2 regions of the Lachnoclostridium phytofermentans ISDg genome follow, and region 1 is predicted to be linked to the other one. Evidence: riboswitches for the same ligand, from Rfam matches in the RefSeq annotation. Region 1 holds a riboswitch; the other holds the start of a gene.
The links. Region 1 has a riboswitch for lysine ahead of dapA (4-hydroxy-tetrahydrodipicolinate synthase). Riboswitches for the same ligand answer to the same signal wherever they lie in the genome.

Region 1 (6,915 bases):
GTAAATTAGTTGAGATTGACTCTCCCTCATTTGGGGAACGGGAAATAGCAGATCAGCTAAAAGCTTATCTTGTGGAACTAGGATTTGAGGTTAGGGAAGATAAGGCGGGGGATTGTTATAACGGAAACTGCGGTAATATCTATGGTTTTTTACAAGGAGAATTGCCGGGAGATCCTATTCTTTTTTCCGCTCATATGGATACGGTAGAACCTTCAAGGAATAAAAAAGCAGTAGTTCATGAGGATGGGAGAATCACCAGCGATGGTACTACGGTGCTTGGAGCGGATGATATTTCCGGCATCGTCGCTATCCTAGAAGCGATAAGAAAAATAAAGGAACAAGGGGTTCCTCATCGAAGTATTGAGGTTTTATTTGCGATAGCGGAGGAAGTCTATATATTAGGAAGTGAGGTCCTCGACTATTCCTTAATTCGTGCCAAGGAGGCCTATGTCCTTGATTTAACCGGAGAAGTTGGGACAGCAGCGCTAAGTGCACCGACTCTTGTTTCTTTTACCGCTAAGATGATTGGAAAGGCAGCTCACGCAGGTTTTGCTCCGGAGAATGGGATAAATGCAATTGCTGCAGTAGCAGATGCTATAGGGCAGGTAAAACAAGGGCGCATTGATGAGATTACAACAGTAAACATAGGTACAATTTCTGGCGGTTTGGCAAAAAATATTGTATCAGAAGGTTGCATCATCGAAGGAGAAGCGAGAAGTTTAAATCACGATAAAGCAGTACTTGAAGTAGATAAAATTCAAGGTATTTTTAAAGCTACTGCGGAAAAATACGGTGCAGAGTGCGAATTTAAGACATCCTTTGGTTGTATCGCATATGAAATAGACAAAACCAATCCTGTCGTTATAAAATATGAAAAAGCATGCAATAAGCTAGAAATTCCGACTAAATATATAAAGACCTTTGGAGGAAGTGATAATAATAATTTCATTCGCCATGGAATCACTGGAATTGTCATAGCATCTGGAATGAACAAGGTGCATTCTACAGAGGAGTATACTTTAGTTTCTGAACTTATTAAGTGCAGTAAAATTGTATATGAGTTAATGACGGTATAATCATCATTTGCATAAGAAAACCCCAAACTTCTTAGGGTTAAGGAGTTTGGGATTCTTATAATTAATTTCTACTTGCTCTCTTTCTCATCGTAGGATCAAGAATCTTCTTTCTAATTCTTAAGCTCTTTGGAGTAACCTCTAATAACTCATCGGTATCGATAAATTCTAACGCTTGCTCTAAGCTTAATACTCTAGGTGTTGTAAGGCGGAGTGCCTCATCTGCACTGGAGGAACGAGTGTTACTAAGCTGTTTTCTCTTACATACATTAATCTCGATATCTTCAGCTTTACCGTTCTGTCCAATTACCATTCCGGAATATACCTTCTCGCCTGGTCCGATGAATAAGGAACCACGCTCTTGTGCATTGAATAAACCATAAGTAATCGCTTCACCAGATTCAAAAGCAATCAAGCTACCTTGTTTACGATACTGGATATCTCCCTTATAAGGGCCGTAACCGTCAAATGATGTGTTGATGATACCATTTCCCTTCGTATCGGTCATGAACTCTCCACGGTATCCAATTAAGCCTCTTGCAGGGATAGAAAACTCTAGACGAGTGTATCCACCGTTTGCAGATGACATACCAATGAGTTCACCTTTTCTCTGGCTTAATTTTTCGATAACTGTACCGGAGAATTCTTCTGGAACGTCAAGGTATGCTCTTTCCATTGGCTCAAGCTTTTTACCAGCTTCATCATGACGATATAATACTTCAGCTTTACTAACAGCAAACTCAAAGCCTTCACGGCGCATGTTCTCAATTAATACGGATAAGTGAAGCTCACCACGGCCAGATACTTTATAGCTTTCTGTGGTATCGGTTTCTTCTACACGAAGGCTGACGTCAGTATTTAATTCACGGAAGAGACGTTCTCTTAAGTGTCTTGATGTTACAAACTTACCTTCTTGTCCAGCAAGAGGGCTATCATTTACGATAAAGTGCATTGCAATGGTTGGCTCAGAAATCTTTTGGAAAGGGATTGGGTTCACATTGTCAGTAGAACAGATGGTATCTCCAATATGAATGTCTGAGATACCGGAGACAGCAACGATAGAACCTACAGTTGCTTCGTTTACTTCTACCTTTTTCAAACCTTCAAATTCATAAAGCTTATTTATTTTAACCTTTTTAAACTTGTCTGGATCATGCTCATTTACAATAACAACATCTTGATTTACACGGAGTACGCCATTATCAACTTTACCTACACCAATACGACCTACGTATTCGTTATAGTCGATGGTACTAATGAGTACTTGAGTACCTGCATCTGGATCACCTTCTGGGGCAGGGATGTATTCAAGGATAGTCTCAAAAAGTGGCTCCATATTCTTTGGAGTATGATCTAATTCAAGAATTGCGATTCCTGATTTTGCAGAAGCGAAGATAAATGGACAGTCAAGCTGTTCTTCGCTAGCATCTAGGTCAATGAAGAGTTCTAACACTTCATCAATAACTTCGGTTGGTCTAGCTTCTGGGCGGTCAATTTTATTAATACACACGATAACTGGTAAGCTAAGTTCTAATGCCTTTTTAAGAACGAATTTCGTTTGTGGCATGGCACCTTCAAAGGCGTCGACTACAAGTACAACACCATTTACCATCTTAAGAACACGTTCTACCTCGCCACCAAAGTCCGCATGGCCAGGAGTATCAATGATATTAATTTTTGTATCTTTATAAGTAACAGCCGTGTTTTTCGCTAGGATAGTAATACCACGTTCTTTTTCTATGTCACCGGAGTCCATAACACGATCTTCTACAACTTGATTGCTACGGAATACACCGCTCTGTTTTAGAAGCTCGTCTACGAGCGTAGTTTTACCATGATCGACATGGGCAATAATTGCGATATTTCTTACATTTTCACGTTTCGTATTCATTTGAAACCTTCTTTCTTTAATGGTCCATCATTTAATCGTTCACTGTTCAACTTTTGTATTGTAACATATTTTCATGAATTTACAAGAAAATTCTTGTTTTTACTTCATGGTAGGTTATGCGAGTTCTGTTAAATTAGGATATTTTTTCAATTATCATGAGAAATTGGGCTATTCTTTTTACGGTTTAACTCATAAGGGAAGTCCCCTACTTCTTAAGAAAAGCGTGCTTCTCAAGCGAAGTGTGAGCTTTGATTGAGAAGTGTATATGGTTATAAATTTAAAATCATTTAAATAGGAAGAAATTTTTTATAAATAGATTGTGATAAAGATAGATTTATTTAAAAGTATAAGTATATTTTACGACCTTTATCCACATAACTAACATAAAGTAATGGTAATTTTACAATGGTAAAATGCCCAATATATAGAGTATTGTGATATATTTACCTAACTTGAAATGATAAATATTTTCATCTAGGTATTATTACTTATATATAAACAGAATTCGACAAATCTTAACAAAAAAATAACTTGTTTTCGTTGTAATTCTAGGGTATAATTAGTAAAAATTCACAAGTAAAACATTTCCAAAGCAACCAAAGTTTTCAAGGTATTTCTGCACGGATAGGAATACTATAAAGAAGTTGTGTTTTAACTACGTTAGTTACTGCAAGAACTGATGTAGCAACACAAAAGAACAGAAATTATGAGGAAAAGGGTATCGTGAAACAGGTTAAGAGTACTTTTGACAAGAATTATGTCAGAAATTGAATACCAAAAATGATTGATTTGTAAATATTTTCCTTATATAATGAAGACAGATAGAATACAAATTAGTTGTAGAGAAAATCTGAACGAACCAGAAGAAGAGAAGGGAGTCATACAGCATGACAGATAAAGTATTTGATAACAATCAAGTAAGTGTTGCAGGCGAGGTAATCAGTGAATTTACTTTTAGCCATGAAGTCTTTGGAGAAGGCTTCTATTTATTGGAGGTACTTGTTGGAAGATTAAGTAACTCATTTGATATGATACCTGTAATGGTATCAGAACGTCTGATTGATGTGAAAGGAAATTATAAGGGAAAGTTCGTTGAAGTTAGCGGACAATTCCGTTCCTATAATCGTCATGAAGACAGTAAGAATCGGTTAGTACTTTCTGTATTTGCTAGAGAGATTAAAGTGACCGATGAAGAATCCGAAGCAAAGCCAAACTACATTTTCTTAGATGGTTTTGTATGCAAACCACCAGTATATCGAAAGACACCACTTGGAAGAGAAATTGCGGATATCTTACTTGCTGTGAATCGTCCATATGGTAAGTCGGATTACATTCCATGCATTTGTTGGGGAAGAAATGCTAGATTTGCAGAAAGCTTCGAAGTTGGCGGACATATTCAGGTATGGGGCAGAATACAAAGTCGTGAGTATCAGAAGAAGACTGGTGAAATTGATTTTGAGAAGAGAGTAGCATATGAAGTTTCTGTAAGTAAACTAGAGTATGTAAATAGCGAGGAAGAATAATGAATGCCTTTTTGCATACGAATTGCAAGAAGGGACACTGCTTTCCATATATAACATAATAAAAAGAAGGGTGTTAGAAGCAACACCCTTTTTTTATGTACGAATATAATAATTATAAAGATGGAATGAATGGAGCATAGCGCAGAATTTAGAAATATGTGTTAGATTGGGTTGACATTAAGAGATTGTGATGATAATATTACCTTACAATTGAACAACAATTGGTAGAGGTGCATCAATTATCAGTAAACAATCGGATATGTCAGGCATAGATGAGGATTTGTTGAAAGGATGAGATGCCGAAGCTTTAGATATCCTGAGTATGTAAGGCTGGTCGTATGATGAAGAATCATGGGACTGTCATCAAGTTATTGATGGAGAGCTACCTAAAGAATGAATCAATCATATCCTATTTAGAAAGCGTTAGGGTATCACTTGGTAATGCAGTAGAATTCTTTAGTGTCGACTCCGCGTCGGCTTTTTTTATGCCAATTTATTCCATGGAGGTGCTATTATGGCGATTTTTACTGGTGCTGGTGTGGCTATTGTTACACCATTTAAGGAAAACAGAGAGGTTAATTACGAAAAGCTAGGTGAACTTATTGATTTTCAAATTAACAATGGAACTGATAGTATAATAATATGTGGTACAACAGGAGAATCATCTACCTTGACACATGAAGAACATATCGAGTGTATTCGTTTTGCAATTGAATACACAAAGAAAAGAGTACCAGTGATTGCTGGAACTGGATCAAATTGTACAGAAACAGCGATATACTTATCAAAGGAAGCACAGGTTGCAGGTGCAGATGCAGTACTTTTAGTAACTCCTTATTATAATAAGGCAACTCAAAAAGGATTAATCGAGCATTTTACTGCGATTGCTAAGTCTATTGATCTACCTGTTATGTTATATAATGTTCCTTCAAGAACGGGTTGCAATATCCTACCAGGGACGGCTGCTACTTTAGTTAATACGGTAGATAATATTGTTGCTATGAAGGAAGCTTCGAGTAATATCGCTCAGGTTGCAGAACTTGCGCATACATGTGAAGGAAAGTTAGATATTTATTCTGGATGTGATGATTCTATTGTACCAGTAATGTCCTTAGGAGGACTTGGAGTTGTTTCTGTATTATCTAATATTGCACCTAGACAAACACATGATATTGTGGCAAAATTTCTTGAAGGGGATACGAAAGGCAGCTTAGATCTTCAGTTAGAGTATTTACCAGTAATCAATGCATTATTTAGCGAGGTAAATCCGATACCGGTGAAGAAAGCGCTTAATCTTATGGGCTTTGAAGTGGGTCCTTTAAGAAGTCCATTAACCGAGATGGAAGATGCTCATGCAAAGATTCTTGCTGATGAAATGAAAAAAGTTGGTTTAATATAATTTAAAATACAATAGAAGAAAAATTATAAAGATTTTTGGTATAGAAGAATCTTTCTATGAAAGAATAATATGCAGGGAATTGTTAAATCAATTCCCTGCTAATACAGATAAAAAGGCAAAGGAAAGGTGAAGTCATGACAGAGATAATAATGGTTGGCTGTAACGGAAGGATGGGACAGGTAATCAGTAATTTAGTTGCGCAGGATGAGAATGCAAAGATTGTTGCTGGTGTGGATGTTTTTGATGATGGAAGAAATCCATATCCGGTATTTAAAAATCTAGAAGAGTGTACGGTTGCAGCAGATGCAGTCATTGATTTTTCATCTCCTAAGAGCTTAGAGGTGCTACTTCGAGTTTCTAAAAAACGAAATCTTCCTTTAGTACTATGTACAACAGGTTACACAGAGGAGGATCTTAAGAAAATCGAAGAAGCCTCGAAAGAAGTTGCAATCCTTCGCTCTGCCAATATGTCATTGGGTGTAAATACGCTACTAAAACTAGTTAGTGTTGCAGCGAATGTACTTGCGAAAGCAGACTTTGATATTGAAATTATTGAAAAGCATCATAATCAAAAAGTGGATGCACCTAGCGGAACAGCTCTTGCACTTGCAGATGCGATCAATGAGGCTTTGAATAATGAATATCATTACATGTATGACCGTTCCAAGGTACGTGAGAAGCGTGATATAAAAGAGATTGGTATCAGTGCAGTTCGTGGCGGTAATATCGTTGGTGAGCATGAAGTAATCTTTGCAGGTACGGATGAAGTGATCGAATTTAAGCATACTGCTTATTCCAAAGCAATCTTTGCCAAGGGGGCTATTACAGCCGCAAAGTATTTAGCGGGTAAAGGTCCAGGGCTTTATTCCATGAGTGATGTGATTGCATAGGAAATCTTATTGTTTATGACAAACACTCTTTTTATATAAATACTCATAATTTGGTTTTAGTAAATACGAGCAAATTTTGTTTATAGTAATTACGCAAATTTTGTTTATAGTAATTACGCTAGCTTGACAAATGAAAATA
Region 2 (6,915 bases), 1.9 Mb from region 1:
TTATTAGTACCCAAATCATATACTCCATTGCTACTTTTAATGTTTCCGAATCATTAGTTAATAAATTAAGCATCTTAGATCGAAACGGGAAGATAAGGAAGCATCCAACTATCGATAAAATCAAGGCTATATTTCTACTGGCATGATATGATTTTCTTGCTCTCTCCTTATTCGAGGCTCCTATATTCTGCCCAACAAATGCTGCTAAGATAGAACCTATTGCCATAATCGGGATCAATAATAGATTAGACACCTTATTACCTAAGCTAAAAGCTGCTGCCACTACTTCCCCATAACTTAGGATAACAGTTTGTAAAATCAGAAATCCTAGGGAACTTAAAGCCTGACTAGCTGCAGATGGCATCGCAATATGAATCAGTTTTTTCATCGTATCCTTTTTTATTCTAAGATGTTCTTTTCTAATGGAGAGTTCATCAGACTTACGAAACATCATGAATAATATTGCAGGAGCAATTGCGGCTTGTCCGATTAGTGTCCCTATTGCTGCACCAAATACCCCCATGTTTAATACACTGGTAAACAATGCAGTAAGCACAATGTTAATAAGAATGGAAATTACTGATAATATGACTGGTGTTACAGTATCCCCTCGTGCTTGTCTCATTGACTGGAACGCAGTAAATAAAAATAGAAATACCATTTCAAAAGAACGTACTTGAAGATAAATTAAACCAGAATCATAAACCCCTTCTTTTGCTCCCATTGAATGAAGAACCAAAGGCGAAAATAAAAACAACAACACATTCACAACTAGACCGATTCCTATACTAAGGATAAACAACAAACCAGAATATTCTCTAGCTGACTCGTTGTCCTTAGCACCTAGAAATTGACTGATAATAGCAACTCCAGCTATAGCTAATCCAGTACTTAAGGAAAGAAATATATCAAGTAACGGCCAAGTAATAGCTATCCCTGCCTGGGCAGCTACTGAATTTTCTAACTGCCCTATGAAATAGGTATCTACCAAATCGTGAACTGATTTTAACAGATTTGCAGCCATAACAGGCAACGCAAGATATAAAAACGCCTGATACAACTTCTTTTCTTTTAATAATAAGTAATTTTTTTCTTTGTTTTCTAATTTAAACATAGTGTCCTCGTTATGTATTTTTTCTTTTTGACGTCAATATTTCTATGATAACAAGATTTTTATCTTTATTCAATAAAAAGACGTTCAAATAGTTTTTCTAGCTTAAGACTTTACAATCCCCATTGACTTGATCCTACTATTTATGATGCTTTCTTTCTTTTTGCAAACATATCCATAGGATTTCTTATTTTTTGTTGCGACCTTAAAAATGCTTCTGAAATTCAAATGAGGTAAAATGTAAAATTCTCCATGATTAACAACTTCCTCTAACGCAAAGTATGTACCATCAATAAACCAACCTTTGTGCAAAAATATCATATAACTTTTCGAAAATTCTGTACATCCGCAGGTAAAGCATATGCTTGCAATGAAAAGAAAAATGAAATAATTATAATGAATATAGAGCAATACATTCGTAATAGTAGCCAATACAAATATGATTATGAAAAAATATACGGATTTTGGAGCTAAAAACATAACCTGATACCCAGCTCGTAATTTCCTCCCAATAAAAATAGGTCTCATGATGTTATAGACTCCGTAGATGGCAACTATAATAGCAACTATTAATAAAAAATTGTTCATAAACTCACTCCATTAATTTATTATATATCAATTATGTTGTTGGTCTAAACTATTACTATAGTAAACTATTTCCATATATTTGTAAATAAAAATTAAATCACATCTAATTACTTGAAATCACCACATAGTTTCCTTCTCATGAATAAAAACCCCCTGCTTTCTATCTCTCGCAATCTAGTTTATTTTCTAGTTAGCTCCGAAGAAAGCAGGGTTATCTTTTTAGAACATTCTTAATTTATATTTAACTCTATTTATTGTATTCCCGAATCTTTACCATATTTAGCATTCATAACGAAAAGAACGATTAACATTAATGCAATCGCTATTGGTAGTGAAATCCAAACATTTTGTATAAATGCAGCTATAATATAGGCTACCAAACTTACCGCTGCTACAATTAATGCATAAGGAAGCTGTGTAGTAACATGATTCATATGATCACACTGTGCCCCCGCTGATGACATGATTGTAGTATCAGAAATTGGGGAGACATGATCTCCACAAACAGCACCTGCTAAACAAGCAGAAATTGATATGATTAACATCTCGCTACCTGGTTCAAGTATAGCAACTACGATTGGTAAAAGTATACCAAAAGTTCCCCAGGAGGTACCAGTTGCGAATGCCAAACCAACTGAAATAGCAAAGATAATAGCAGGTAAGAATAATTGCAATGCTCCTGCACTATTTTGAACTATATTAGCCACAAAAACATCAGCTCCAAGCATACGAGTAATACCACTTAATGTCCATGCAAATATCAATATTAAAATTGCTGGAACCATAGCTTTGAAACCATCTGTAAATGATTCCGCAAATTCTTTTAGTGATAACACTCTTCTTACAATATAGAAAAAGAACGTAACTACAAGAGCGAGGAAAGAACCATAAACTAAACTAAGGGAAGCATCACAATTAGCGAAGGCTTCCATAAATCCAGCTTCTCCATGGAAAAAACCACCTGTGTAAACCATTCCTAATACGCAACAAACGATTAAGACAAGAACCGGAAGGATAAGATCGATAACTTTTCCTTTTCCATTGGTTACTACCTCTCCGTCTTCAAACGGACGATTTCCTGTTGTAAAAAGATCACCCTTTAATGCATTTTCTTCATGCTTTCTCATAGGACCAAAGTCAAACTGCATGATTGCCATAGTAACTACCATTACAATAGTCAATAGTGCATAGAAATTATAAGGGATCGATCTTAAAAATAATGTAAATCCATCATTTCCCTCTACAACTCCAGACACTGCTGCTGCCCAAGAAGAAATCGGTGCAATGATACAGATTGGAGCTGCTGTTGCATCGATAATATAAGCCAGTCTCGCTCTACTTATCTTATACTTATCAGTAACCGGTCTCATAACACTACCAACAGTTAAACAGTTAAAATAATCATCTACGAAAATTAATGCTCCAAGGCCAAAAGTAGCTAGCATAGCCCCTCTTCTTGTCGTAATCTTCTGCCCTGCCCACTTACCATAAGCAGCACTACCGCCAACTTTGTTCATAAGTGATACCATAATACCTAAGACAACCAAGAATATTAAGATTCCAACATTATCAACATCAGACAACTTACTAATTACGCCAGATACAAACACTGTGCTTATTGTCTTTTCCAAATTGAAGTTAGAATAAAACAATGCACCTGTTAAAATACCAACAAATAAGGAGAAGTAAACCTCCTTCGTAATTAATGCTAAACCAATCGCAATAATCGGTGGGACCAATGCCCATATCGTAGCATACATTGGTACCGTTTTTTCCTTGATATACTGTTCTGCCCCCGCTATGTTATCCCCTGCAGAACCTGCTATATCCTCTTGCTGTGAGATATACTCTTTCGCCTCTTCTACTGAGTCAAATGTGGTTTTCTCTTCTGCCTTACATGTAATTGGTGTAAATAACATCATTACTGCAAATAAGGCAATTAAGAAACTATACCATTTTCTCATTTTAACTTTCATAATATCCTCCTTAAATAAAAAAATAGCCATGAAACAGTCTTAGCGCTGCTTCATGACTAAAATTCTACATAAGGAAGTAAAAACGGAAAATTCCGCACATGTTTTATTTCAGTAATGATAGCGCTCCACATACAAGCAAGGATTTGTTCTTTGCTTGTTTTATATCATGTGACAGTCTGATACATATTCTGCATTAGACCAGCAGTCTTTACTCACAGGCAGCGAAAGACCACTTCGGCAGCAATTCCTTTCCCATCATCCAAAGCCTGATTACGGATGGGGTACTCATAATTGTTGCACCTCTATCAATGTCTTAATGTTACTAAGACGTTTTCATAGTTGAACCTATAATACCATGGATCGACATTTTAATCAACCACATATTATTAGATATTCTTTACTCCAAATATTAATAGAAATTCCTTACTCTCTATGTTATGAACATTGAAAACCTAAAAATAGTATATTATCTCCAAAATGCGATTCACTAGGCAAAATAAGCATAGCCCCATCACCAATTGGCATTTCCGTAGGAGTTAGGATCTTACTGTTGTCTTCCGTAAGGATATCATCATGTTTGTTCCAACCGCGAGCTTCCGATACACGTAGATAGATGATACTTCCAATTAGAACAATTAGCACAACAATTCCGCAAACAATTCTTTTTCGGTACATATAACCCCTCCTTTTATTCATTATTATAACTTATAATACTTCTCGACACAAACAAATTCTATTCAAAACCAATTATTTTTACTAAAATTGGAATATATTACATATTATCTTTTCTTTTTTTTGTTAATTAACTTGATACTATTTGCCAAAACATGGTACACTAAGGCATTAGATAGACTATCGCTAGGAGATGTGTGAATGTTTAATATCTTTATTATACTAATTATTAGTATTATGCTACTTGCAGTGGCATATTTATTTATTCATTTTAAGAATTTTAGTTGGATTCGCTGTCTTACCCATCCAAAATGGCTTCCAAATTTATTATCCATAGCTTTAATAATTCTATGTTTAATTTTGACATATTCAGTATCTGCAGTTACTATAATTGTAATTATATATTTGATTTATGCTTTCATAATCTGTGATATTCTTCACTTGATTTTACGTAAAGCCCTAAAGTCGGATGCTCTTAAGAAAAAGTGGAGTCAGATTTATCGTAGTGGTATTCTTGCCTTTCTTATCACAATATGTTTACTTATCCTAAGTTATTACAAAGCCATTCATGTAGAGATTACGGAGTATTCATTACAGACCGAAAAAACATTAGAAAGTGATAAGTTAACGATAGCTATGATTTCTGATTTGCATTTGGGTACTACTATGAATGTAAAGAAATTAGAGGAATATTGTACCCAAATCACTGAAAAGAATCCCGATATTATTCTGCTACTTGGAGATATCTTCGATGAAAGTACAGATAAAGAAGCTATGGAACTAGCCTGCCAAGCTTTTGGTACGTTGTCAAGTACTTATGGTACCTATTATGTATTTGGAAATCATGATGTAAGTAGCTATCGGCCACTAGTTTCTTTGGAAAAAAGAGATATAACAGATAACCTTATCAAAAACAATATCATAATTTTAGATGATGAAAGTATCATGATAAATCATAGTTTTTATCTAATCGGACGAAGTGATAAAAGCTTCTTTAAAAATTCCAAACGAAAAACAATATTTCAATTAATGGAACCTTTAGATACGAATAAATATATGATTCTGTTAGATCATCAACCACTAGAACTTAAAACTGCCGCCTCCCTTGGAGTAGACTTACAACTTTCCGGACATACTCACAATGGCCAAATATGGCCAGTTGGCTTAATTGCAAAGATATTCCATGTTAATGAGCTAAATTATGGGAATGAGAAAATTGATAACTACAATGCTATTGTGACATCCGGTATTGGTTGCTGGGGATCTCCGCTAAGACTTGGTAGTAAATCCGAGATTGTTTTTATCCAAGTGACCAATTCTAAGCAAAGCTTCCAAAAATAGAAAGCATGCTATACGAATCTTCCCCCCTTCAAAGACAAGCCATAAATCTGTCTTATAAATAAAGAAAAGACATGCAAAAACAGATTGCTTTTGCATGTCTTTTCTTTATTTCACTATTGTAATATCCTTCTCTGCTAATACTACTTTTTCTTTTCCATTCATGACATACACAATAACAACATCTTTTCCAGCGGACTGTGTGGAGACATTTACCTTTTGATTGCCGGTATTCTTACCAACAACAGCAATCTTTTTCTTCGTAGTTCCCCACTGTATTTTTGAAATATCATAGCCACTTGCCATACAATGTGCAGTCACTTTTGTACCAACTTTTATTGTACTTTCATCGTATACTATCTTAATGGAAGCTTTCAAAACGTTTACAACTGTTTCGAACGTAGTAGTCTTATCATTCACTGTGACGGTGGTAGTAATTACTGCTTTACCAACAGCTACTGCTGTAATATTTCCATCGTTACCTACTTTAGCTACCTTAGGATTTGAAGATTGATAAGTAATTTCAACAATTGCCTTTTTTTCTTTCTCAAGCTTCATGATAGAGTTTGGTAAATTAACCTTAAGCTGACGCTCATAGTCTTTAGTACCACCCACATAAAGCTTAAAGTTAGAAGCATTTATAGAAATATTATCAAGCATTTTGTCATCTATAACAACATTCTTATCATCAGTCTTATCTTTACCATTTCCATTTCCATTTTCAGATGGCCCGGTTACTGGAGGAGTTATCGTTGGTGTTACAGGTGTTAATGTAGCTGTAAGTGATATAGTTTTCTCTAAAACATTAAGGCCATCCACATAAACGGTAATTGGTATCAAATTGACACCATTGCTTAAGTTAAGCTTCGCTAAATAATTATTATCTTCTTTCGCGATTGCTTCTTTATCACCAATCTTTACAACAGTATTTTGATCTTGGCCAAAGGTTTGTACCTTCACTTCAATATCCGCTGTTGCAGAAGTATATACTTTTTCTTCATAATCAACGAATCCAGTTAAGATGGCTGCTGCAACTTTATCACCGACATGGAATGAATTTGCTAGAAGCTGTCTATAAGTACGAGATCCAGAACGATCAACTGTTGATAATACAAATCCACCTACAGGTATTGTACTATCATTAATTTCTGGTGTTGCCCAGTTCCAGTCTGCCGCTTGTTTCTGGTTTTTTAATTCTATTACATTACCTTTCGCATCTACTACAACTTC

Region 2: another riboswitch for lysine. It lies ahead of CPHY_RS05625 (Na+/H+ antiporter NhaC family protein); the one in region 1 lies ahead of dapA (4-hydroxy-tetrahydrodipicolinate synthase).

Annotation. Positions count from the first base shown of each region.
Region 1 covers NC_010001.1:4,292,636-4,299,550, reverse strand. The annotation lists gene CPHY_RS18080 (M20/M25/M40 family metallo-hydrolase) at 1-1,076, shown strand, start outside; gene typA (translational GTPase TypA) at 1,138-2,964, opposite strand; gene CPHY_RS18070 (single-stranded DNA-binding protein) at 3,852-4,487, shown strand; lysine riboswitch at 4,705-4,880, shown strand; gene dapA (4-hydroxy-tetrahydrodipicolinate synthase) at 5,002-5,886, shown strand; gene dapB (4-hydroxy-tetrahydrodipicolinate reductase) at 6,021-6,776, shown strand.
Region 2 covers NC_010001.1:1,342,279-1,349,193, reverse strand. The annotation lists gene CPHY_RS05635 (MATE family efflux transporter) at 1-1,114, opposite strand, end outside; gene CPHY_RS05625 (Na+/H+ antiporter NhaC family protein) at 1,951-3,459, opposite strand; lysine riboswitch at 3,786-3,988, opposite strand; gene CPHY_RS05620 (hypothetical protein) at 4,111-4,350, opposite strand; gene CPHY_RS05615 (metallophosphoesterase) at 4,549-5,688, shown strand; gene CPHY_RS20635 (family 10 glycosylhydrolase) at 5,794-6,915, opposite strand, start outside.